3 regions of the Paenibacillus sp. JT22N1 genome follow, and region 3 is predicted to be linked to each of the others. Evidence: predicted binding sites of a transcription regulator. Region 3 holds the regulator's gene; each other region holds the start of a gene.

Region 1 (7,698 bases), on a different contig from region 3:
TTAAGCTCTACGACTTCATAAAGGTCACGTTGAATTTTTTTGCTATCAATCGCTTGTTTCCAAGGGTCCTTCGTCACAGAAAGCGCTAAATCCATACGAGCACACAATTGTTTGCGCTCTTCCTCATTCTCCACTACATCACGAATATGCTCGATACCAAGTCGGTGCACCCACTCACTTGTGCGCTCACCATATTTACCCGTTTCACGATAGTACTGCAGATAAGCTTCTGTATATTCGATAATGTCTTGCTCCGTCTTGACAGTAGTCAAGAGGTCACCCACGCGTACCTTCACACCGCCATTTCCTCCGGCATAAAGCTCCCAACCGCCATCAACCGAAACAACACCTAAATCTTTGATCCCTGATTCCGCACAATTTCGAGGACACCCTGATACAGCAAGCTTTACTTTGGCAGGAGTGTTCAAGCGTTCAAACCGTTTCTCCAGCTCGATACCTACACCCATCGCATCACCTGTACCGAATCGGCAGAAGGTTTCTCCCACACACGTTTTTACAGTTCGTAAGGCTTTACCATAAGCATAACCGGAAGGCATATCCAAAGCTTCCCACATCGCAGTAAGATCTTCTTTCTTCACACCAAGCAAATCAAGACGCTGTCCACCTGTAAACTTCACAGTAGGGACATTGAACTGCTCAGCTACTTCTGCAATACGCTTCAATTCCGTCGGATTGGTTACACCGCCATATATCCGTGGAACTACTGAGTACGTTCCATCTTTCTGAATGTTTGCGTGCATACGCTCATTTACAAAACGTGAAGTACTATCGTCTTTATACGTATCTGGACTCACCATACCTAGATAATAGTTGAGTGCAGGACGGCATTTTGAGCAGCCTTCTTCATTTTTCCAGCCAAGCACGTTCATCACTTCACGCACATGGGATAACCCTTTATCACGAATCGCTGTAACGACTTCATCCCGTGTATGGTCTGTACAAGCGCAAATCGTCTCTTTCGCAGCGTTCTTATCATAAGAAGCTCCTAGTGTAAATGCCAACAAATCACTAAGCAGTGGTTTACAACCGCCGCAAGAACGAGAAGCTGTCGTACAATTTTTCACTTCGTCAACTGTCGTTAATCCTTGATCCTTGATCGCTGAACAAATCGTTCCTTTGGTAACGCCGTTACAACCGCATATGATGGCATCGTCTTTCATATCAGCAACACCCGATGCCGCTCCGCCACCGGATGAATCCGTCAAAATGGCCGTTTTTTCCAAGCCGCTAACATCTGTTTCTTCCCGAATCATTTGCATAAGTCTCGTACCATCCGCCGTATCTCCGAAGAGAACCGCACCGATGATTTTATTGTCTTTAATCACAACTTTCTTATAAACACCGGTGAACTCATCATGAATGCGTATGGCTTTCGTGCCTTCCGCATCGCCGAACTGACCGCCTGAGAACACATCAACACCTGATACTTTAAGCTTCGTATAAAGGATAGATCCTTCATAAGGACCCGTTTCCACGCCTGCCAAATGTTTAGCAAGCACAGCACCTTGCTCGTAGAGCGGTGCTACCAATCCATAAGCAATCCCACGATGCATCGCGCATTCCCCAACCGCATAGACGTTTGGAACACTCGTTTGCAAATAGTCATTCACAACAATGCCAGGATTGCACTCAACGCCAGCCTTTTTCGCAAGTTCAACATTAGGACGAATCCCTACAGCCATAACGATAAGATCAGCCTCAGTAACAGTACCATCTTTGAATTTCAAGCCGGTTACCCGCTTATCGCCCACGATTTCCGCGGACTGCTTCTCCAGAAGGAAGTTGATGCCTTGCTCTTCAAGTGCCGCTTGCAGCATTTTGGAAGCCGTACGATCGAGCTGCCGCTCCATAATCGTATCTACGATATGAACGACATCCACTTTCATCCCCAAGTTAAGGAAACCTCTCGCCGCTTCTAACCCCAGCAAACCGCCACCGATCACGATCGCTTTTTTATACTTTTTAGCCGACTCGATCATAATCTCACAATCACGAATGGTCCGGTACGCCATAACCCCTTCTTTATCAGCGCCAGGCATTGGAATCATAAAGGGATTAGATCCTGTGGCCAAAATCAATTTATCATAAGAAACCGTCAGTCCTTTATCGCTCGTTACAGTTTGAGCTGCTGTATCAATGTCTGTAATCGTTTGGTTGGTATGCAAGGTGATGTGGTTATTCGCATACCATTCATATGGATGAATGACGATATCCTCTACTTTGGAATCTCCCGCAAGTACGTAGGACAACAAGATTCGGTTATAGTTCGGATGCGGTTCACTGCCAAAAATCGTAACCTCATATTTATCAGGTGTAAGTTTAAGTAAATGTTCAACAGCGTTAACGCCCGCCATTCCGTTTCCGACCAGGACCAACTTCTCTTTTTTGACTGTCATTGTAATCATCCTTCCATCCATTTACTATTAAAAAAGTTCGTTTTTTTAGAAAAAGGGCCATTCAGGAGCTCACGCTCCCAAATGACAAATTGGGATATGGAGCTTGAGAAGTTCGATTGAACTTCCAAAGACGGTAAGTCGTAAACGTCTTTGCGCTTGCAGCCTGGACACTCAAGCTGCATGAGCAAAGGCTTTACTTATATGCCGCTGGCCATACGACCAGCGGCTTGAACCTGTTATTTAAGCATGCACACTATCCATAGAAGCTGGAGCTACCTTCACTTTGCCGCCTTCACCGATCCAAGTACGTTTCCATTGCCCTTGCACAATGGCGATCAACAAGAGACATGTAATCGCAATAGCACTTAGGATTAGGAATCCTGGCGTAAAAGAACCTGTCGTTAGTTTCAAGTTACCGAGAATCTTGGGTAGGAAGTATCCGCCCAAACCGCCTGCTGCTCCAACGATTCCAGTTATAACACCGATTTCCGTCTTGAAGCGCTGCGGAACAAGTTGGAAAACGGATCCATTCCCCATACCGAAGGCCATCATGGCAATGAAGAGCATAATCGTTGTTAAGGAAAGTGATGGCAATGTGGAGATGCCAGCCATCATCAAAGCGACAACGCCGTACAAGACCATTAACATCCGAATGCCGCCAATTTTGTCTGCCAGCCAGCCGCCTACTGGTCGGAAGAAGCTGCCGCCGATTACGCATATCGTAGTAAAATCAGCTGCTTTAACTGGAGCAAGACCATATTGCGTATTGAAGAAGATGGTTAAGTAAGATGCCATTCCAACGAAACCACCGAATGTTACACTGTACAAAATACAGAACAACCAGGAATCTTTCTGTTTCAATACTTTGCCGTATTCCTTAACCGTTTTCGGTGCTGGTTTATTCGGGCTATCCTTTGCCAGTACACTAAAGATGATTAAGGTTAATGCAATCGGAATCATCGCAATTCCAAAAACAACATGCCAATCTCCATAATGCTGTGCTATTCGGTTTGCAAATAAGGTAGCGAAGATCGTTCCACTGTTACCTGCCCCTGCAATCCCCATCGCTAATCCTTGATACTGCGGCGGGTACCAGCTACTGGCAAGTGGTAATGCTGCCGCAAAACTTGCTCCTGCAATACCCAGCATCAGAGCAACGAAGTACATATCCCCCATCGTGTTTGCAAACTGCCAACCCCAGAATAAAGGTACTAAGGTTAACGTCAGTCCGATTTGTCCTGTAAGCTTAGGGCCTATCTTATCTGTCAGAACACCCAGTACCAATCGAAGTACGGCTCCCCCCAAGGTAGGTAATGCAACGAGATTCGCCTTTTCAGCAGCATTCAGATGAAAATCATTAGCTAGAATAACCGCTATCGGCCCAAGAAGAACCCAAACCATGAAGCTCATGTCAAAATATAAAAATGAACTGAACAATGACCCTTTGTGTCCCACTTGCATAAAACTTTTCCGATCAACCATGCATTCCCTCTCCTTTTGTGAGGCTTTTCGCCTTCTTTTTTTCCTACCCTGAAGCGTTTGACTGACTGTTCTTTGACAGAAAAGGCCGACAAACATACCCCAACTTGTGTGGGATGCTTATCGGCCTCTTTGCCACTGCTGCCCACATCATCGTGAACAGCATTTTAGTTGATTTTCAGTAAAAAGAACATAAATAGCCTATCCTGTTACGTATCTGTAAGGGGATAGGCGCCATTGCCTTCGTTAGTGGCACATCATTGTGCCGATTTCTAATTTGATTATAGTATGACATTTCCGTCGTGTCAATAAACATAACACAAAAATTTTATATGTGAGATTCCTTCTATCATATCGACAAAATTTAAGGTCATATGCTATAGTAATCCCGTATAATAAAACATTTTATCAGCAAAACCTCACATGAAGTTGCCATTTGGTAAGAAGCTATCCACGATAGGAGGTATTCAAATGTTACAATCATTTATTCTGATCGACGAGTTTAAACAAACTCGCTCAGCTACCTCCTCCTCGTCGTCAATTACCGAGCTGAATGTTACGAATAATGAAAAGGAATCCTTGCCTGAAGCGACGCTGAAGGATTTAGGATTTCGCATATATGTAGCATCTAATGTAAAAGAAATTTCATTTATGATCCCCAAGGTCGATGCTGTTTTATTATCAGTAGGTCCTGATCAAGTGGAACCATGGCGCTCGCGTGTACTTGCTCATCGCAGTCTTCCCCTGTTCTGGTGGTGTGATGCTCGCACTTTTCCTTCTAATGAATGTAGAATGGACACGGGTATTGATGGCTTGATCGGTTCTGCGATGAGTCCTCTTGAAATTCACTGTGCGCTGCTCCTTGGTGTGAATCATTACTTCCAACGAACCGAATGGCAGCAAGAGCGCGAACAGCTTCTCTCCAAACTGGAGGAGCGCAAATGGGTCGATCAAGCGAAGCGAATCTTATGTGAAATCAAAGGTATCTCTGAAGCAGAGGCTTATGATTTTTTGCGCAAACAAGCCATGAATGAACGTAAACGTATGGTAGACGTCGCTACCTCCATTGTCAAGGTGTATCAAATACTAAAGGATCAGAAACAAGGAGGTCGCAAACGATGATATCTTTATTAAAAGAAGTAGGCCGCGGAAAGCGCGGAGCCAGAGACCTTTCCTATGAAGAGGCTTCCCAAGCAGCGGAGCTCATTCTAACCGGAGCCGCTACACAGGCTCAAATGGGCGCTTTTCTCGTTGCAGAACGTATCAAAATGGAATCTCCTGATGAGTTAAAGGCCTTCATCGATGCCTTGCGCCAGCGTATCCATACCTATCCAATACCCGGCAGCATGGATTGCGCCGGACCTTATGATGGACGCTCACGTACGTTCATCGCGACTTTACCGACCGCGTTCGTTCTCGCGGCCTGCGGACTTCCCACTACGCTGCACGGCAGTCCGAGCATGCCGCCTAAATGGGGCATCACGCTGTCCGATGTGCTAGCGGCACTTGATGTACCCGCGCTTGACGCGTCACGCGAAGCGCTCATATCAGCTGCAGCGCGAACAGGCTTCCTGTTCGCACCAACGGAGAGCTGGTGTGCACCGCTCGGCGAGCTGCGCGAACTGCGCAAGGAACTCGGTCTGCGGACCGTGTTCAACACAGCAGAGAAACTGCTGCGCTTTACGGAAGCACCCTTCATGGCTGTCGGTGTGTTTCACGGTACGGTATTTGAGAAAATCACCAATTTATTAATCGAACTGGGCGTCTCTCGCGGTATTGTTGTGCAGGGTATGGAGGGCTCCGAAGACCTTTCCGTAGACAAGCGCACACGGACATACCTAATTCAAGAGGGTACCAGTGAATTATTCATTGTTGATCCTGAGATTTATGAATTAATGGTCGAGGTGCCGGAGATTGCATGGACCGCTGAGCTGCAAGGAGAAACTGCATTAGCCGTTCTTCGCGGAGAAGCTGAGCTTCCCTACTTGAATATGGTTTTACTGAATAGTGCCGTGCGTCTGTGGGTTTCCCAAAAGGTCGGATCCATTGAAGAAGGTATTTATTTGGCCCGACATGTAATTGAGCAAGGGACTGCCTTACAAAAATTCACCGAGTGGACGGAAGCGATTAAGCCGGTATCCACCACTTAATTTTATACTTATGAAAAAAGAGCCCCAATGGGCTCTTTTTCATTTTCATTTTCCAATAAACTGCTGGGTAAACATTTTACCACACGGACCGCCGTTTACGATGCCGATCCCAATATGGGTGTAATCTTTGCTGAGTATATTCGCTTTGTGTCCTGGAGAATTCATCAGCGCCTCATGAGCCGCTTGGACACTTTGATTGCAAGCGATATTTTCTCCTGCCGCGTTATACGTAATACCGAATTTCTCCATCATATCGAATGGCGAACCATACGTCGGTGAATCGTGGGAGAAATAATTGTTATCGACCATATCTTGGCTTTTTAGTCTAGCCGTTTTGGTAAGCGCCGGGTCGACAGCTAATGGAGAAAGCCCCACAGCAGCACGCTCCTTGTTAACCAAGTCCAGCATTTGCTGCTCCTCCACCGTTAATTCCGTAGTCGATGGGACTTGCGGTTTAGGTGTAGGCTTTGGTGCAGCTGGTGGAGGAGCTGGTGTTGGTGGTGTCGGCTTCTTAGCAATTTTCAAATTACCGTAAGCCCACAAGATGGATTGCAGCGTTTGATCATCTACATTCCCAGTCGCAGGAAGGCCATATCTGCTTTGAAACGCTTTAACACCCGATTGAGTTTGATTACCATAGTAGCCCGTAATAGGTCCGCTATAGTAGCCAAGTGACTTCAGCATCCCTTGCACCGCATAGACATCAGGTCCCTTAGCCCCTTTACCATAGGCAAAAGCGGTGGTGGTGGATGAGCAGAACAATGCGATACAGATTAGAATAATCCAGACATGCTTTTTTTTACCCTGTAACATGCGTTTACGTTCACTCCCCGTCGTCTTCAGTATCATTCGTCGCACAGTGGACGATAGCATTAGAATGACCAAATTCACGACTATTATCCATAATAATGAAATATGGGTTGGATGTCGTTTCAAGGTAAGGGAGAACCGTCTCAAAGCCCAGAAAATCCGCGTAGTTATGTCTTTCGCCTCATTAAAAGAGGTAACCTCTCAATCACCCCATGACTCCTTACAACGGATAGGCATGACTCCTTTTAGACTCGTTTATGCAGCTTCGTGAAGGTAGATAGGCTAATGTGGCTACCAATGTTGTATTTTCTACAACAATTCATACGCCAAAAGGCTATTTTGTACGCTGAAGTTGCAGTTTGTACAACATTTTGAACCCATTTGTTGCGAAATAGCCAATATTGGACCAAATTGTTGTACTTTATGCAACAACGGAGGGAGAAAGGCGGGATCTAGGCAGCAATTGTTGCACTTTCTACAACATCATTAAACTGAAAAATATAGATTCATTCATCCGAACAGATAAGCTTTATCTCAAGTCCCAAAGTAATTTCCCCATCCGAAATGATATTATTTCAATTGCTAGGATCGATGATCATGACAAGCGCTCCGAAGATCACGATGACAATTCCCGCAAAGGATGTGTTCCGCTACATGCCGTACTCCTATCGATTGCCTTAGGCGAATATACGCTTTATTTCTTTAGAGATTTCATTGGCACAATCTTCCGCCTGCGGATATAAACCCGTCTTATCCAAAAACGCATGATCCATGCCGTTATACTGAATCAGCTTCGTCGCGACTCCCGAACGGGCTAACTTTCTAGCGTAAGCTTCATTCTC
Region 2 (7,698 bases), on a different contig from region 3:
GGCACCCTTGGCACGACCATTTATCTCAAAAGTTGCAAATAACGAGAATGCGGTCATCAGTGATGGAACGACCACCATGAAGGTCAAGACAACCTGCAAGTACTTCCAGAATGAGCTAATGCCAGGCTCCATCAATTGATGATGAAAGCCAACCGGAATCGAAAATAGCAGAAGCAGGATAAATGACAATCTGGCGAGCGCGTCGCTGTAGATTTTGCCTCCGATAATTTTCGGAATAATCACATACCAGCACATATACGCAGGCATCAACCAGAAATACACGAGCGGATGGCCGAAGTACCAGAACAGGGTACGGCTGAGCATCACATTAATCGTTTCCACCCATCCGAAAGACCATGGAATGAGCTGAATCAGCACCTCGGCAGCAACCCCGATGGTAGCAATTTGCCACATAAGGAACGTGATGACTGCCATAAAAGCAAACAAAGGAGAGATCTTGCCTTGATGCGTCTTTTTCCAATACTTCAATTGATAGAAGATGCCCCACCCGCTAATCCAACTTCCTACCACCAACAGGGCTAATCCAATGTAAAAGTAAGGAGAAGCTTTCATGGGCGCGTAGAACGTATACAGCACGCTCGCTTTTCCTGTCAAAACCATCGCTACCCCGAGCGCTGTTCCCACCGTCATTAAAGCAAATCCAAGCCATCCCATTCGGTTAACGATCGGAAGCAGCTTTCCGCCTAACGTGTATGAAATGCCAGAGTATAGAAAGCCTATAATAAAATAGGTCGTAAACACGATCGCCATCAAAACGCCATGCGCAGTCAGAAGTTCATAATAACCGATGCCGTATGGCAGCTTAACCGTCCCGCTCTTTACTAACGTTTGCAGCAGTCCCGCAATCCCTCCGATGAGTAGTGCAATGAAAGCCACGATGATGTGTGCAACGACCAGCTTCCCGTCTTTGAGATCGAACTTATTTTCAAACCATTCCAATTGCCCTTTCTTCATGCAGACTTCCACCCTTCTGTGCTTCTTCCCGTCATTTCACGATAATCGTAGTTTTCATATATTCATGCGCTCCACCGCAATATTCGTTGCACAAGATAAGGTACTCGCCAGGTTTAGTAAACGTATGCGTAACTTGGCTGATTTCGCCTGGAACAATCATCATATTTACGTTCGTTCCTGGAATTTCGAAGCCGTGAACGACATCCTGGCTCGTTACTACAAACTTAATCGTTGCACCAACAGGAACTTCCATCTTGTCTGGGGCATATCCGAATGTAAAAGCGGTCATCACTGCTTCGTATTCTTTTTCTCCGGTCTTATACAATCCTAGTTTGTCAAAAGGAGCTGTCTCTGTTACTTTCGCAGGATCAATCCGATGATGATGCTCACTTGGCGGTTTTACCCCCATGGCAAACGCGGAAACACCCAATACGCCAAGGAACACGATCAGCATGCTGATGCCAATTGCTAGCCAAATTTTCTCAAGTTTATGAATATGCATGGCTTAAACCACCCTTTTCTAATCGTGAAATGAACTACTGTCTGTACAGAAATAATAGAAATACAGCTACCCAGGTTATGGCCAGAAAAGCTCCAAGCAGCATGACCGAGGCAAATGTGCCTTTCAATACTGGTTCTTGATCTGCCTTGTTTATTCTCATTTGTTCGGGCTGCTCATTGCTTAATTTTCTAATACTCATATCAGACCCACCTCCAACTTAAAATCTAGCTATCCTCATTCTAGGAGCATTCTCCCGGGGCCACTATGATTTATGTCACATTCCGTATCTAAGAAAGGATACAATTCCTTACATCCCCGTCTTCACGGCGTGTTGGAAAGCTAGATAATCGTCCATGGTCTTGATACTCGCGATGAATTTCAAATCGACGCCATTCATCTGCAAATAGTCATCCCCTAACTCACTCCAGAAAATATGTTCCAGTAAAGCAGAAAACCGAGTTTCACCTTTATTGAGCAGTGGAAGAATCTTTGTCTTGCATTCTCGATCATAAATCCCATGCAGGGGAACTAATTTACCTGATACAAAAGGAATTACAGCCTCAATACCTTCCCGCTTTCTGTTCCACAAAAGTTCGGCAGCTTTGTACGAAATAAAAGGCATATCACATCCAACAACCCATACAGATGAATGCTTAGCTAGCGACAATCCCGCATGCATGCCCCCAAGCGGTCCATTGCCGGTGTGAAAATCCGTAATGATCCGTACCGAACGGTCCAAGATAGGAAGATACGACTTAGGATCGTTGGTTACAACAATGATTTCATCACACAATATCTTCATCCGATCCACTTGGCGAACAATGAGTGGCTGTCCACCAAAAGGAAGTAATGCTTTCAGTTCCCCATTCATTCGACGGTTCGCTCCACCAGCCAAAATGACGCCCGTAAGCATCACCATCACACTCCCTCTATCCCGTTTTGTAGTGAGAAAAAAACACCTACTCTTCTTCAGCGGACTGAGTCAAAGAGTAGGTTCTTTTCGCATATATGAACATCCTTTGTAAATTACCCGCTCCAATGTTCTCATTTATTTATATTTTGGCTTCAAATGAAGTCTATCGACTAGTTTATCAAACCATTTGTGAAGATACGGAAGGATCAGATGGTCAACGCCGAACTTGCCTGCGTTAGCGCCTGCGGCGATGATAAAGAATCCAAGAAGTACTAACCATGGATTGCTGCTAACCGTTCCAGCGAACATATACATAAAGTTCATTAATAATCCAAAGAATATGGCTGTAGTCGTCAGTGCGCCAAGAATCAGACCCAAACCAACTAACAATTCCCCCCAAGGAACTATCGTATTGAAGATGCCCACATTGGGGAGGGCAAAGCTTTTCAAGAAAGCAACGTAATTCGCGTAAACCATATCCGTAGTTCCCGATTCAAGGACTGGTTTCGCAATTGCGCCTTTCAGATAACCCGTTGCGTCAAATGGCTTTGCTCCGGCGATTTTATGCCATCCCGCTGTCATCCACTCCCAACCAACATACAAACGAATAATCGTCAACATCATGGCCGCGTAACGATTTCCCCTTAACCACTTCATCATTTGAACCATCTCCTTTTTTTCTTTTCTGGCTTCATTATATTTCAAAAAAACATTCCGGTATGTGAAATAGATCACACCTCACGGACATTGACAAAAGCAATAAGATTCTACATCTTAATAGATACGGAGATAATATTTTAAAGGACTTATAGGGGCTTGCTGAGGGGAGTAGCGATTTATGGCACGCAAACGTTATAGCAATGCGGATCCAGCCGCGAAGGTGAAAACATGGAAGGAAATTCGCCGATGGCAGCAAGAACGAAAGGGGAAAGTTAAAGATCTCAGCTTACGCATAGGCCAAGCAGAACATAAGCAGCAAGAGCTGCTTATGAATAACCACAGCGAAACAACGATCACTTGGATAGGACATTCGACTTTCCTGTTGCAGATGGCGGGCTTGACGATCGTTACGGACCCGGTTTGGGCGAACCGGATGGGCTTTGCACGCAGACTAGAGGCGCCAGGACTTACACTTGATGAAATACCTCCGGTTGATATCGTCTTGCTCTCTCATTCGCATTATGATCACCTGCACGTCGGATCATTGCGCAAGCTGAAAGGCTCGCCTGTCGCACTAGTGCCTGAAGGACTTGGCTTGAAGATGAGGCGGCTAGGAATGAGTACGGTCCACGAGCTGCCCTGGTGGGGGAAGACGACGGTCGGGCCGCTGGAGTTTCATTTCGTTCCAGCGCAGCATTGGACTCGGCGAACGCTGACGGATACGAACAAGTCGCTTTGGGGAGGCTGGGTGATCAATCGATCAGCAGAGTTATTAGTGGATGGCGAGGAAAACAACGATGCGATTTATTTTGCCGGCGACAGCGGATATTTCCAGGGCTTCCGCGACATCGGAGCGAGATTTCCAGGTATTCGCTATGCGCTTATGCCAATCGGCGCTTACGAGCCGGAGTGGTTTATGGGGATGCAGCACGTTACACCGGAGGAGGCGATTCAGGCGTTCCTCGATGTTGGAGCCGCGACGTTCATCCCGATGCATTATGGCGCTTTCCGGCTAGCCGATGATACGCCGCAGGAAGCACTTGACCGGTTGTTGGCCGATTGGCAGCGAAGGGAGCTCGACTCAAGTCGTCTTCAGCTATTGAAACACGGGGAAACACTGGTGGACCAAGGATAAACGACTCCGTCGTCCTTCTGGGACGAGCACGTTTGTCAAGGTAGATGCGCAGCAAAAGTATAAAACTTATACTTTCTTATCTACTGACATAGCAATAAAGCTGCCTTGGACTAAGCCAATGGCAGCTTTTGCTTTCTGATCCTTCATTCAATAGCACCGGTATGTCTCAATGTGAAATTTACGCTAACGTTGATTTTTGCTTCTCTGAACATGGGGTGCCACTTTGCTTTGGTTAGCTTTGAGTCTCTTATTTTACTCCGATAAACCTCACCGAACCCGACAGTATCAGATTCATTCGATTGCAAACTCGCGATGAATGTTTCTATTTCCTCCTTCAGTTTTTTTCCAATTTCTTTCTCTAATGCGGATACAGCCCCGGGCTTATCTAAGGAATAAGGAGCCGAAATTTCTTGAAGATCCCCGTGTATCGACACCGACACTATAAATTCTGGTACTTTCGTGTCAAGAAGCTTAATTTTACTGCTGCTTTTCGCAGTGGCGAACACAATTTTAACTTCTTTATCTGGATGCTTCATGTACTTCGCTAAAGGTTCGGTGTCTGCTACGAGTTCGAAGTTTCCCTCCTTCTTCGTATTGAGTAGTACTTTAAGCAGAAATCCTTGCCGCGGCGAAGCTTCATGAACCATACGGTCATCATGAAACAAAGCTAGTCCTTTGATATAAACTTCATTGCCCTTTCGTTTCAGTAATGGAATCACTGGATCTTTGCCTTCACTGTAATAATCACGAAGAAAATCTTGGAGTGTTGGAGAAGGAAGTTCTTCTCTCTCCGAATTTTGTCTTAAGTTTTCATAGAGATACATGCCAATATTCGATATTTCCCGATAGCGATGCGTTAAAATGTGTGAAGCTTCTCCATCACTTACGCAAAGGTAGATCATATCTCCGAGCGCTGGGTCACGGGACAAGGTATCAACTAGATCGATGATCCCTTTGGAGGCAAGCTTTTTGCCGTACATGACGACCCGCACTTGTCCTCCAACCAAATATTTGCTAAGCTCTCGATTCGAAGAAATGCGCGAACCTTTACTGGTATATGCCGTACTGGCTACGACCTGCGTCTTTTCTCTGGCGCTCGGATCGATTTTTTGCAAGACCGATGTTGTAAGTATGCGTTCTTTCTCAAGAGAGTCGTATCCGATAATAATGCCAAGCGCCAAATTCTCTAATATGAATGGTTTGACACATCCCGAGAACAAAACGACTGTGCCGAGCAATAGAGATAGACATAGCGGTCTTCTCACGCATTTCACTCCCCGAGAGTAATCCTAGCGTTGAACGGTTCTTTTTTTATATGCATGTACAGATTTCACCAACAGAAAAAGAAGGGGTGGATAAAGAAAGATCACATAGGTAGACACGGAGTTCAAGATAGAGTTCATCTTATATATTTGTCCATGTTTTTGGAACAAAAAGGAGCATGCGAAAAGGATGACACAGAATACGGCTAACGTCCGCTTTTGATTTAGCTGAAAAACACGCTTCATTCCACGTAGGATGACCCATGTAAATAACATTAAATTGCATACTAGGATAAGCATCCAGATCGGAATCGCAATGTATTCGAATCGTTCCAGAAACGGAAATCGGATGATTTTCAAAAAACTAAAAGTGGCCCAAATCGTTTTTGGCATCTGATTTTGACTATAATAAACGATAGAAATGACCATGATGAACAAATAAAACAGGTTGCTAAGAAGAACACCTACTTGAGCGTAACGATTAGCGTTTTGTTGATCTCGAATGAACGGATACAGAAAGTAAATAACCTCAAACCCAGCAAGCGTCAGCGGCATTTTACTCGCTCCTTGTAACAACTGGGAAGGCGTGGCTTCCATGACCGGAAGCAAAAAACTCCACTGGGCATGCTTGATCGCCGCATAAAAAAGTAGCGTGGTCATGATCCAACAAACAAAACCAAACATGCACATTCCAATAATCACTCGAATTCCGCCAGTCAGACCATATGCAATTAGCGTAATGAAAAGCAGCATTAGGAGCCATGTTGGGAAATCGGGAAATATCCAGGACTGAACAGTTTCAATATACGTGCGGGAGATCGTCAAGACGTAGAATGCGAAATAGGTCATAAACAAGAGGCTAAGAATCCGCCCTACCCATTTTCCGAATAGTGCATAATGAATACCGAACAAGTCCGCAGAATCATAATGCGCTAGCGTGCGAATCATCAACCAAACGGAAAGATGTGCGGCTAAACCGGACACAATGACCGAAATCCAAGCATCATGACCCGCTGATTTAAAAATGACTCGCTGGAATCCGAGCACGCCCACACCCAATTGGGCTTTACTGATTACAAAAATAAGTAGGAACGCTTGAAACATTAAACCTTTCCTCGGTTTATCCGAAATCTCCATTTTTGTCATCACCCGTCTACTCGTCGATGTCTTTCTTCTGCTTCGCTTTATTCTTATTGAACCTTTGCTTATTCGGCGTGCGTGTAAAGGTAGAACGAGCGGAGAGAAGTGGAAAAGGCAGTCGAATGACCGTATCTACCATGTCCCTCCATCGCGGAGGAAAGATCGGATGCATATACGGATGTCCAAGACTCGTTTGACGTAAGAGATGTATGAGTAATAAACAAATCGTGAAAACAATACCGATCCCACCCCAAATTCCAGCAGCTATAATCATCGGAAAGCGGACAAATCGGATACTAATGCCCATTAAGTATATGGGTGTTGTAAACGAAGACAGAGCAGCCAAGGCGACAATCATAATTAAGATGTTGCTCGTAAATCCGGCCTGAACCGCCGCTTGTCCGATAACAATACCTCCCACGATACCCATCGTTTGCCCAACCTTGGTTGGTAGTCTAGCCCCGGCTTCACGTAGAAGTTCAATCGTAATTTCTAGAAATAACGATTCAAATAAAGGCGGAAACGGCACTTTGGAACGCGACTGGGATAGCGGAACAAGCAGACTAGGAGGAATGATCTCATAATGAAACGTTAATGCTGCAACATACGCAGGGGTCAAAAGGATCGAGATGAAGATGGCCAAGAACCTCAATCCTCTAATGAACATCGCTATATTCCAATGCAGGTAATGATCTTCCGGTGATTTGAAAAAATCAAGGAATGTGCTTGGTCCTACAATTGCAAAATTGCTGCCATTGACAAGCAGAACAACTTTACCCTCCAATAAGCTAAAACTGACACGATCGGGTCGTTCGGTTACGATCATTTGAGGAAAAATAGACATAGAATTGTCTTCAATAAGCTGGACCAGAAGGGTGCTCCCGATGACACCGTCTACTTCCAGTTCCGAAATCCGCTGACGCAGCGTATTGACGGTCTGCTCTTCAGCGACATCTTTCAAGTATAGCAATTGCACCTGAGTTCTCGTTATTTCACCAATTTCAAATGATTCATTACACAGGTTTTCATGAGCAATAATTGCGCGAACGATACCCAGATTCGTTTCCAACGATTCGGTGAACCCGATCTGAGGCCCGATCACATTCGTTTC
Region 3 (7,698 bases):
TATTATCATTGCTTTGGCTGTTAAATTCGGCAAAACGCGTTTGATCGATAATTTAATTTTACAAGTAGGGAAGTGACCTCCATGTTTCGAACAATGATGAAAGCTAAGATCCACCGGGCAACCGTTACGGAAGCGAATTTGAATTATATCGGAAGCATTACGATTGATGAAGATTTGATCGATTTGGTTGGTATGTTGCCGAATGAGAAAGTGCAAATCGTGAACAACAATAATGGTGCACGTCTCGAAACTTATATTATTCCAGGGCCGCGCGGCACAGGTGTGATTTGTTTAAATGGGGCTGCAGCTAGGTTAGTTCAGACCGGTGATACGGTTATTATTATTTCTTATGCGATGATGACCGAAGAAGAAGCCAAGAAGCATCAACCAACGATTGCCATTATGGGTGATAATAATAAAGTTGCGCAGCTTCTCAAAGAAGAAGAGCATTCCACCATCCTTTAAGAGGGATCACTTCCATGCATGAAATCGGCTCTGTTTACAAAGAATGAGGATAAGCTTTCGAAGCAAAGGTGGGATGCCAAATGTTTAAGCATTTATTTTCCACAATGAACGAGGTTTTGGAAGAAATCCAAAAAGAATATCCGAATAGTGACGTGGAAAAAAAGGCGGAGCTCGACGAACAATTGCAGGTGTTGAAAACGATGAGCGATGAGTTCATCGAAGCGTGGCTGCTTTTTGAGGAGAAGTTGGGAAAGTTTTATGGGGCCGTACCGATGAGTACCCAAACCCTTCATGATGAGCTGATGGATCTAGATGTGTCGGGAAAGCAGACGGATGAATTCATGCGGGGCCAGGGATATTACAAGCTTTATATGTACGATCAAGCGATCAAAGAATTCCAAGTGCTGATTCAAAGGCAGCCGGATTTCTTGCTAGCTAGGGTATATTTAGCGATGGGTCATTTGCGCAAAGGGGAGTTTGGAGAAGCGTATCAACACTTCAAGTTCCTTCTGCCCTTGACCGACAATACCAAGATGAAGGCCATTTCCTACAACGCAATGGGCTGCATACAAGTGCAAAATCAAAATATGGAAAAAGCCTTTGAATATTTTCAAAAAGCGTATCACACTGATCCTTCTTGCATGGAGCCGCTGATCAATTTGGACGAATCCTAAAACGGAAGCGGCTAACTGGGTATTCCCTTTTCCTAATAAGATTTGGTATGCTAGGAGAAGTGCAGGACGAAAGGATTGAAGATACACGTCATGAAATTTGCAGTTTTGGATTTTGAAACGACAGGAAGTCAGCCTGCGGATGAAATTATTCAGGTTGGACTCGTCATTATAGATCAATTTCAAATTACTCACAGGTATACTTCTCTGGTCAAACCAGGGATAAGTATACCTTCTTCGATTACAACACTTACAGGGATTACGGAAGACATGGTTGCGGATGCTCCCCCACTTGACCAAGTCATGGCGGAAATGTTCCCGCTGTTGTTTGATAGTGTACTTGTGGCGCACCATGCGGCTTTTGATTTATCCTTTTTACAAAAAGGACTGACGAAAACAGGATACCCGCCATTCACAGGACGTGTGCTGGATACGATGGATTTGCTGCGCATCCTATTTCCATCGATTTCGAGTCTTCAACTCAGCATGGTAGCCGGTTTATTTGGTATTGATCATGAAAGGCCACACCAGGCGGATAGTGATGCGGAAGTAACGGCAGCCATATGGATTATTTGTTTGGAACGCTTGCTGGGGTTGCCACTTCTAACGATTCAACGCTTGCAGCATATTTTCGAAAACGGCAACAGCGATTTAGGCTGGTTCCTTGATGAAATATGCATCTACAAAGAGTCTATCACCAGTGTGGATTTGGATACGAATCGATATTTCAGGCAATTTACGCTGGGTGTCACGGATTGGGGCGATGAGGAAGATACGCGCAAAGACTCCGATGCGGATGGTTTAGGTTCTTCTTTTACAGAGTTCCATCAAGGTTTGAAAACAGCCTTACGGGAAAAATTCGAGATCTTTGAAGACCGTGAATCCCAAGAGCAGATGATCCGGGAAGTTGAAAAGTCACTCGAGCATGATCAGCATTTGATGATTGAAGCGGGGACCGGAACAGGGAAGTCACTAGGGTATTTAATACCATCTATTTATTATGGCATCAAGTATGAGAAGAAAGTGATTGTTTCTACGCATACGATTAACTTGCAAGAACAACTCCGTGAGCGGGACATTCCTCTCTTGAAGGAGATTTTCCCTATCCCTTTCAAAGCTGCTGTACTCAAAGGCAGAAGTCATTACTTATGCTTGCGTAAATTCGAGACAAAGCTAACAACACGTGATTACGAGAATGGCAAGGAAGATCCGATCACGGCAGCGCAAATGGTTGTATGGCTGAGTGAGACGGAGCATGGGGATGAAGAGGAGCTGCATTTTGGAAATAAGGGTGCGCAATTCTGGTATTCGGTTGCAAGTGACACCGATTCTTGTTTGAATCGCATGTGCCCTTGGTACAAGAAATGCTTCTATCATCGCGCTCGGAATGACGCCAATACGGCCGATGTGATCATCACGAACCATTCCCTCCTCTTCACGGATATGAAGGCTGAGAACCGCCTTCTACCGTCTTACAAGCACCTTGTCATTGATGAGGCTCATCACTTCGAAGAAGTGGCCAGTAAGCATCTTGGTATTGAGCTGCATTCTTCCGCATTTTATCATTCGTTGCTATGGCTATATAAAGATAATCGCAGCGGCCAATTACCGATGCTGCGGTTTCGATTGCAGAAATCGGATGAGCAGCCGGAACGCGCTGCCGCTTGGAGTCAAACCATTGACGGGCTCTTTCCCAAAATCGTGCAAATCAAAGAGGATTGGGATCGGCTCAGCGAAGCGCTCTATGAACTGTTATCTTCTAGGAGCGATCCTTCGCAATCGGAAAACTCACAATACGTACTGCGGATGAAGCCCGAAACGCTTCCACCCGAGTGGCGAGAGCTTCTGATCATGGAAGACAATATTTATTTGAATGCGAATGATTTACTCCGCACGCTTGATAAATTGTTAAATGAAGTGAAGGACATGCAGGAAGTTTTTGGGGTCCAAGGTTTAGTCACCGATTTGAATGGCACGGTAAAAGAACTGTACAACCATCGAGATGCCCTGCACTTTTTTATGAAAATGGCCGATGAGGGTTATGTGTATTGGATGGAAGCGGGTACCTATGCGAAATCGAAGTCGCTGCAGCTTGTATCGGTGCCTACCGATGTAAGTGGGCTGCTTCAGCAGCATTTCTTTGAGACCAAAGACAGTATTATTCTGACCTCCGCGACTTTGTCTGTTAATAAGTCTTTTCAATATTCAGCGGATCAATTAGGATTAGTCATTCCTGAGGATGAAGAATCGGGCAAGCTAAAAACCGTTCAATTGCCATCTCCATTTAATTATAGAGAGCAAGCTCTCGTCGTGATTCCTCGGAACTTCCCGACGATCAAAGGTGCCGGAGATCCTGTTTTTATTAACGCACTTATTGAGTCGCTTAGTGATGTTGCGCGAATTACCAAAGGACGTATGTTGATTTTGTGCACTTCGAATCGTATGCTAAAGCAAATTTATGCCGGCATGAAGGATCTCTTGAAGCCACATGGAATTACAGTGCTCGGACAGGGGGTTGACAGCGGCAATCGGAGTAAACTGACCCGGATGTTCCAAGATAACAAAATGTGCGTCCTACTGGGCACCAGCTCGTTCTGGGAGGGTGTCGATATTCCAGGAGATGCGCTAAGCTGTCTTGCTATTATACGATTGCCGTTTCAACCGCCAAATCATCCTCTTGTCGAGGCGAAATGTGAAAATATTAAGAAACGCAATGAGAATCCATTTATGAAATTTTCTGTACCGCAGGCTGTCATTCGATTTAAGCAGGGCTTTGGCCGACTTGTCAGACGTGCATCCGATAAAGGCATCGTTATCATCTACGATACTCGTGTCATTGATACGTATTATGGCAAGCACTTCCTTTATTCATTGCCTGGTCCGAAGATAGAGCATATGACGACCGAGCAAATGTTACCTAGGATTGAAGAGTGGATGGGGGAGGCGTAGAGTTGAAAACACAAAAAATATCGGAAGCCGTCGTTCGGAGGCTGCCCATTTATTTACGCTTTCTGAATGAACTTGCAATGAAAAATGTATCGACGGTATCTTCGCAGGATTTGGGTCAAAAACTCGATCTGAATCCGGCACAGATTCGCAAGGATTTGGCTTATTTCGGGGAATTCGGCAAAAAGGGAATCGGTTACGACATTGCTTATCTAATTGAGAAGATTAGACAGATCTTGAAGTTGGATCGCCATATTCAAGTTGCTCTTGTTGGAGCGGGTAACCTAGGCCGCGCTTTATGCAATTATAATACTTACTTACGCAATGATATGAAAATTGTCGCAGTTTTTGATGCAATGCCAAGCAAAGCTGGGGAATCGATCAACAATCTTATTGTTCAACCGATGCATGAGATGAAGAGTGTTTTATCTGAATTAGGCGTTCGCATCGGCATCATTACGGTTCCTGCGAATGAAGCTCAAAATGTAGCCAATCAATTCGTAGAATGCGGGATCGAAGCCATATTGAATTTTGCTCCCGTTATTATTAAGGTTCCTCCCGAAGTGCGTGTGCATCATGCGGATTTTACAACAGAATTGCAAAGTTTAGCTTATTATTTGGATTAGAAAAAGGCACGACCCGATTACCTGGGGCGTGCCTTTATTTTTAGAAAATGAATCTGAATAAAACGAAGTAGATCGAGAATGCGAGCGCGATGCTGATTGGAATCGTAATAACCCAAGTGATCAACATGCGTCCAACCGTGCCCCATTGAACTTCATGGAAGCGCATGACACTGCCTGTCCCGATAATCGCGGAAGAAATAACATGAGTCGTTGATAATGGTTTACCCAAATGAGTAGAGAACTGAATAACGAGTGATGACGTTAAGTCCGAGGCAAAACCATTGATCGGCTCGATTTTAACAATCTTACCGGAAACGGTTTTAATAATTCGCCATCCACCGATGGATGTTCCTAGTCCCATGGCCAATGCGGCAGCAATTTTCACCCAGAGAGGTACTTCCAGGTCTGTTTGAACACCGGCTGCGACCAAACCAAATACGATAATCCCCATTGCTTTTTGTGCATCGTTCCCACCATGGGAGTATGAAAGTAATCCCGCGGATAAAATTTGCAAGGTACGGAATATGCGATTTAGCTTCGATCTAGATGTATTTCCAGACCATATAACGATGTACTTGATCAAAATCATAATTAGGTAACCTAGGGCGAAAGCAATAATGGGCGATAGTACTAAAATGATAATAATTTGAGTAAAACCATTCCAATTCACCGAATGGACCCCAGCACCAGCGATAACAGCTCCAGCTAGCGAACCAAGGAGTGTATGCGAAGAAGATGAGGGAATCGCCAGATACCAGGTCAACAAGTTCCAAATGATAGCCGCAAGTAAAGCAGCAATGACGATTTCAACGCCATTTTCAATTTTGGCTGGGTTCGCTATGCTTCCTCCAACGGTTTTGGCAACCTTAGAGGAAACCATGGCTCCGACAAAGTTGAGTGTGGCGGCCATGGCGATGGCTACACGGGGACTTAATGCACGAGTGGAGATGGAAGTTGCAATCGCATTAGCCGTATCGTGAAATCCATTAATGAAATCAAAAAGTAAGGCAAGCACAACGATAACGATTAAATAAGTTAACATGATTTCCTCCTAAGAGTTTTCCATTTGGAAAACTTTCTTCGTAAACATGGACACGAATGTGCCTTATGAATAACGAAGTACAACGCTATCAAGGATATTGGCTACATCTTCACAAGCATCCGTTGTTTCTTCCAAACGCTCATAGATTTCTTTTAATTTAAAATCTTCGTACAGGTCTTTACGTGTGATGAAAATTTGGCGAATCCCTTCGCGCATCAAACGGTCTCCGTCATTCTCGAGGGAATTAATAGCAACCGTATGCTCAGGAATTTGCATGTATTTTTTCTTCGCCAGAAGCTTGAACGCATCCAGCATATGCTGGCAAGAGTCTACAATGACAGCAGAAAACTCTTTCATATAAGAATCTGTATGGGATACAGAAAGATAGTCGAAACGAGCAATTGTAGCTTCAATACCATCTGTTACATCATCCACTTTGGAGGCTAGAACCATAATATCTTCACGATCAATCGGTGTAATAAATACTTTGTTTAAACCTTTAAAAATTTCGTGAGTAATGGAATCGCCTGCATGCTCTAAATCGTTAATCGCTTTTACATACTCAATAGGCGGTTTATCACCCATCATGGCTGTGCGAAATAGTTGAGCAGTTTGCAATGCGTTTTCTGCAGCACGGATGAGAAGTTGCAAGAAATCGACTTCGTTCTTTTTCGTGAATAACGTTGTCATATAATCCTCCTATATTTTACTATATGTACTAATTTTTGATCGAATATATAAGATAAACAGACCAAATGGTAGAAAAAACTCACAAAGTTAAAAGTATCATAACAATTGCATCGAAAGCAACGAAAATTCAGTGACATTTTACAATTTCTTAACATCACTTGGCTTCCTTGATTTTACAAGCCCGAAGATGTAAAGTTTAAAAAGCAATGTCATTAATAGAATGAGCATAGAGAGGGATTTTTAGTATGAAAAAAACATTAATTATGAACGGTTTTTTTATCTCAAATAATGAAGCGAAATCGTCTATAAAAGGCTGTATGGTTATAGAGGGCAGCCAGATTACATACATCGGTGAGGAAATACCTGAACCTCGAGAAAATTATGACGAAGTCATTGACGGCACGAACAAGCTTTATATGCCTGGTCTTGTGAATACGCATGGTCACGCAGCGATGTCGCTTTTACGCGGATACGGTGACGATCTTGCTCTCCAAATTTGGTTAGAAGAGAAAATGTGGCCGATGGAAGCCAAATTCAGCGCCCAAGATGTGAAATGGGGGACGCAGTTATCTATTCTAGAAATGATTAAAGGCGGTACGACGACTTTTGTAGATATGTATGACCATATGAACGAAGTTGCTAAGTCCGTTGAAGAGTCAGGTATGCGCGGTGTTTTGACCCGAGGTATTATTGGTCTTTGTCCACCGGACGTACAAGATGCTAAATTGAAGGAAGCCACCGAGTTCGCAAAAAACTGGCATGGCGGTGCGAATGGAAGAATCACGACCATGATGTCTCCACATGCACCCTATACATGTCCACCAGATTATATAGAACGGATTGTTCAAGTGGCTCATGATTTAAACCTGCCCATTCATACCCACATGTCGGAGACAAGCCGTGAAGTTCAAGGGAATGTTGATCAATACGGTTTGAGACCCGTTGCACATTTAGAAAAGCATGGCGTGTTCAGCAGACCGACGCTCATCGCGCATGGTGTTCATCTCACAGATGAAGAAATCAGTATCCTTAAGAAGTATGATGTTCGTATTTCCCACAACCCAGGAAGCAATCTAAAGCTTGCTAGTGGTGTTGCCCGAGTTCCTGAACTTCTTCGTGCAGGCGTGAAGGTTTCGCTTGGAACGGATGGAGCAGCCTCCAATAATAACTTGGATATGTTCGAAGAAATGAGACTCGCCGCGCTGATTCACAAAGGTGTTTCTGGCGATCCTCTAGCTGTGCCTGCGGCAGAAGCGCT

What was found. Region 3 encodes Rex, which represses fermentation and respiration genes when NADH is low (regulators of the CRP and FNR family bind a similar motif). Its sites were predicted from a motif close to TTGTGAAATATTTCACAA; they were not measured.
Region 1: the regulator Rex is predicted to act here: its motif matches at 3,915-3,932, upstream of AC58UU_RS15925 (nitrate/nitrite transporter).
Region 2: the regulator Rex is predicted to act here: its motif matches at 3,110-3,127, upstream of AC58UU_RS30345 (DoxX family membrane protein).

What each region holds. Positions count from the first base shown of each region.
Region 1 is NZ_JCAUAW010000007.1:207,153-214,850, forward strand. It holds gene nirB (nitrite reductase large subunit NirB) at 1-2,417, opposite strand, end outside; gene AC58UU_RS15925 (nitrate/nitrite transporter) at 2,658-3,899, opposite strand; gene AC58UU_RS15930 (ANTAR domain-containing response regulator) at 4,368-5,018, shown strand; gene AC58UU_RS15935 (anthranilate phosphoribosyltransferase) at 5,015-6,046, shown strand; gene AC58UU_RS15940 (peptidoglycan-binding protein) at 6,092-6,859, opposite strand; gene AC58UU_RS15945 (alpha/beta hydrolase) at 7,534-7,698, opposite strand, start outside.
Region 2 is NZ_JCAUAW010000019.1:115,404-123,101, forward strand. It holds gene AC58UU_RS30325 (b(o/a)3-type cytochrome-c oxidase subunit 1) at 1-975, opposite strand, end outside; gene AC58UU_RS30330 (cytochrome c oxidase subunit II) at 1,007-1,477, opposite strand; gene AC58UU_RS30335 (cytochrome c oxidase subunit 2A) at 1,512-1,676, opposite strand; gene mobA (molybdenum cofactor guanylyltransferase) at 1,785-2,396, opposite strand; gene AC58UU_RS30345 (DoxX family membrane protein) at 2,526-3,050, opposite strand; gene AC58UU_RS30350 (MBL fold metallo-hydrolase) at 3,229-4,185, shown strand; gene AC58UU_RS30355 (Ger(x)C family spore germination protein) at 4,329-5,450, opposite strand; gene AC58UU_RS30360 (GerAB/ArcD/ProY family transporter) at 5,475-6,593, opposite strand; gene AC58UU_RS30365 (spore germination protein) at 6,601-7,698, opposite strand, start outside.
Region 3 is NZ_JCAUAW010000006.1:210,182-217,879, reverse strand. It holds gene panC (pantoate--beta-alanine ligase) at 1-76, shown strand, start outside; gene panD (aspartate 1-decarboxylase) at 82-465, shown strand; gene AC58UU_RS13980 (tetratricopeptide repeat protein) at 546-1,139, shown strand; gene dinG (ATP-dependent DNA helicase DinG) at 1,230-4,085, shown strand; gene AC58UU_RS13970 (redox-sensing transcriptional repressor Rex) at 4,088-4,708, shown strand; gene AC58UU_RS13965 (inorganic phosphate transporter) at 4,749-5,750, opposite strand; gene AC58UU_RS13960 (DUF47 domain-containing protein) at 5,814-6,440, opposite strand; gene AC58UU_RS13955 (amidohydrolase) at 6,686-7,698, shown strand, end outside.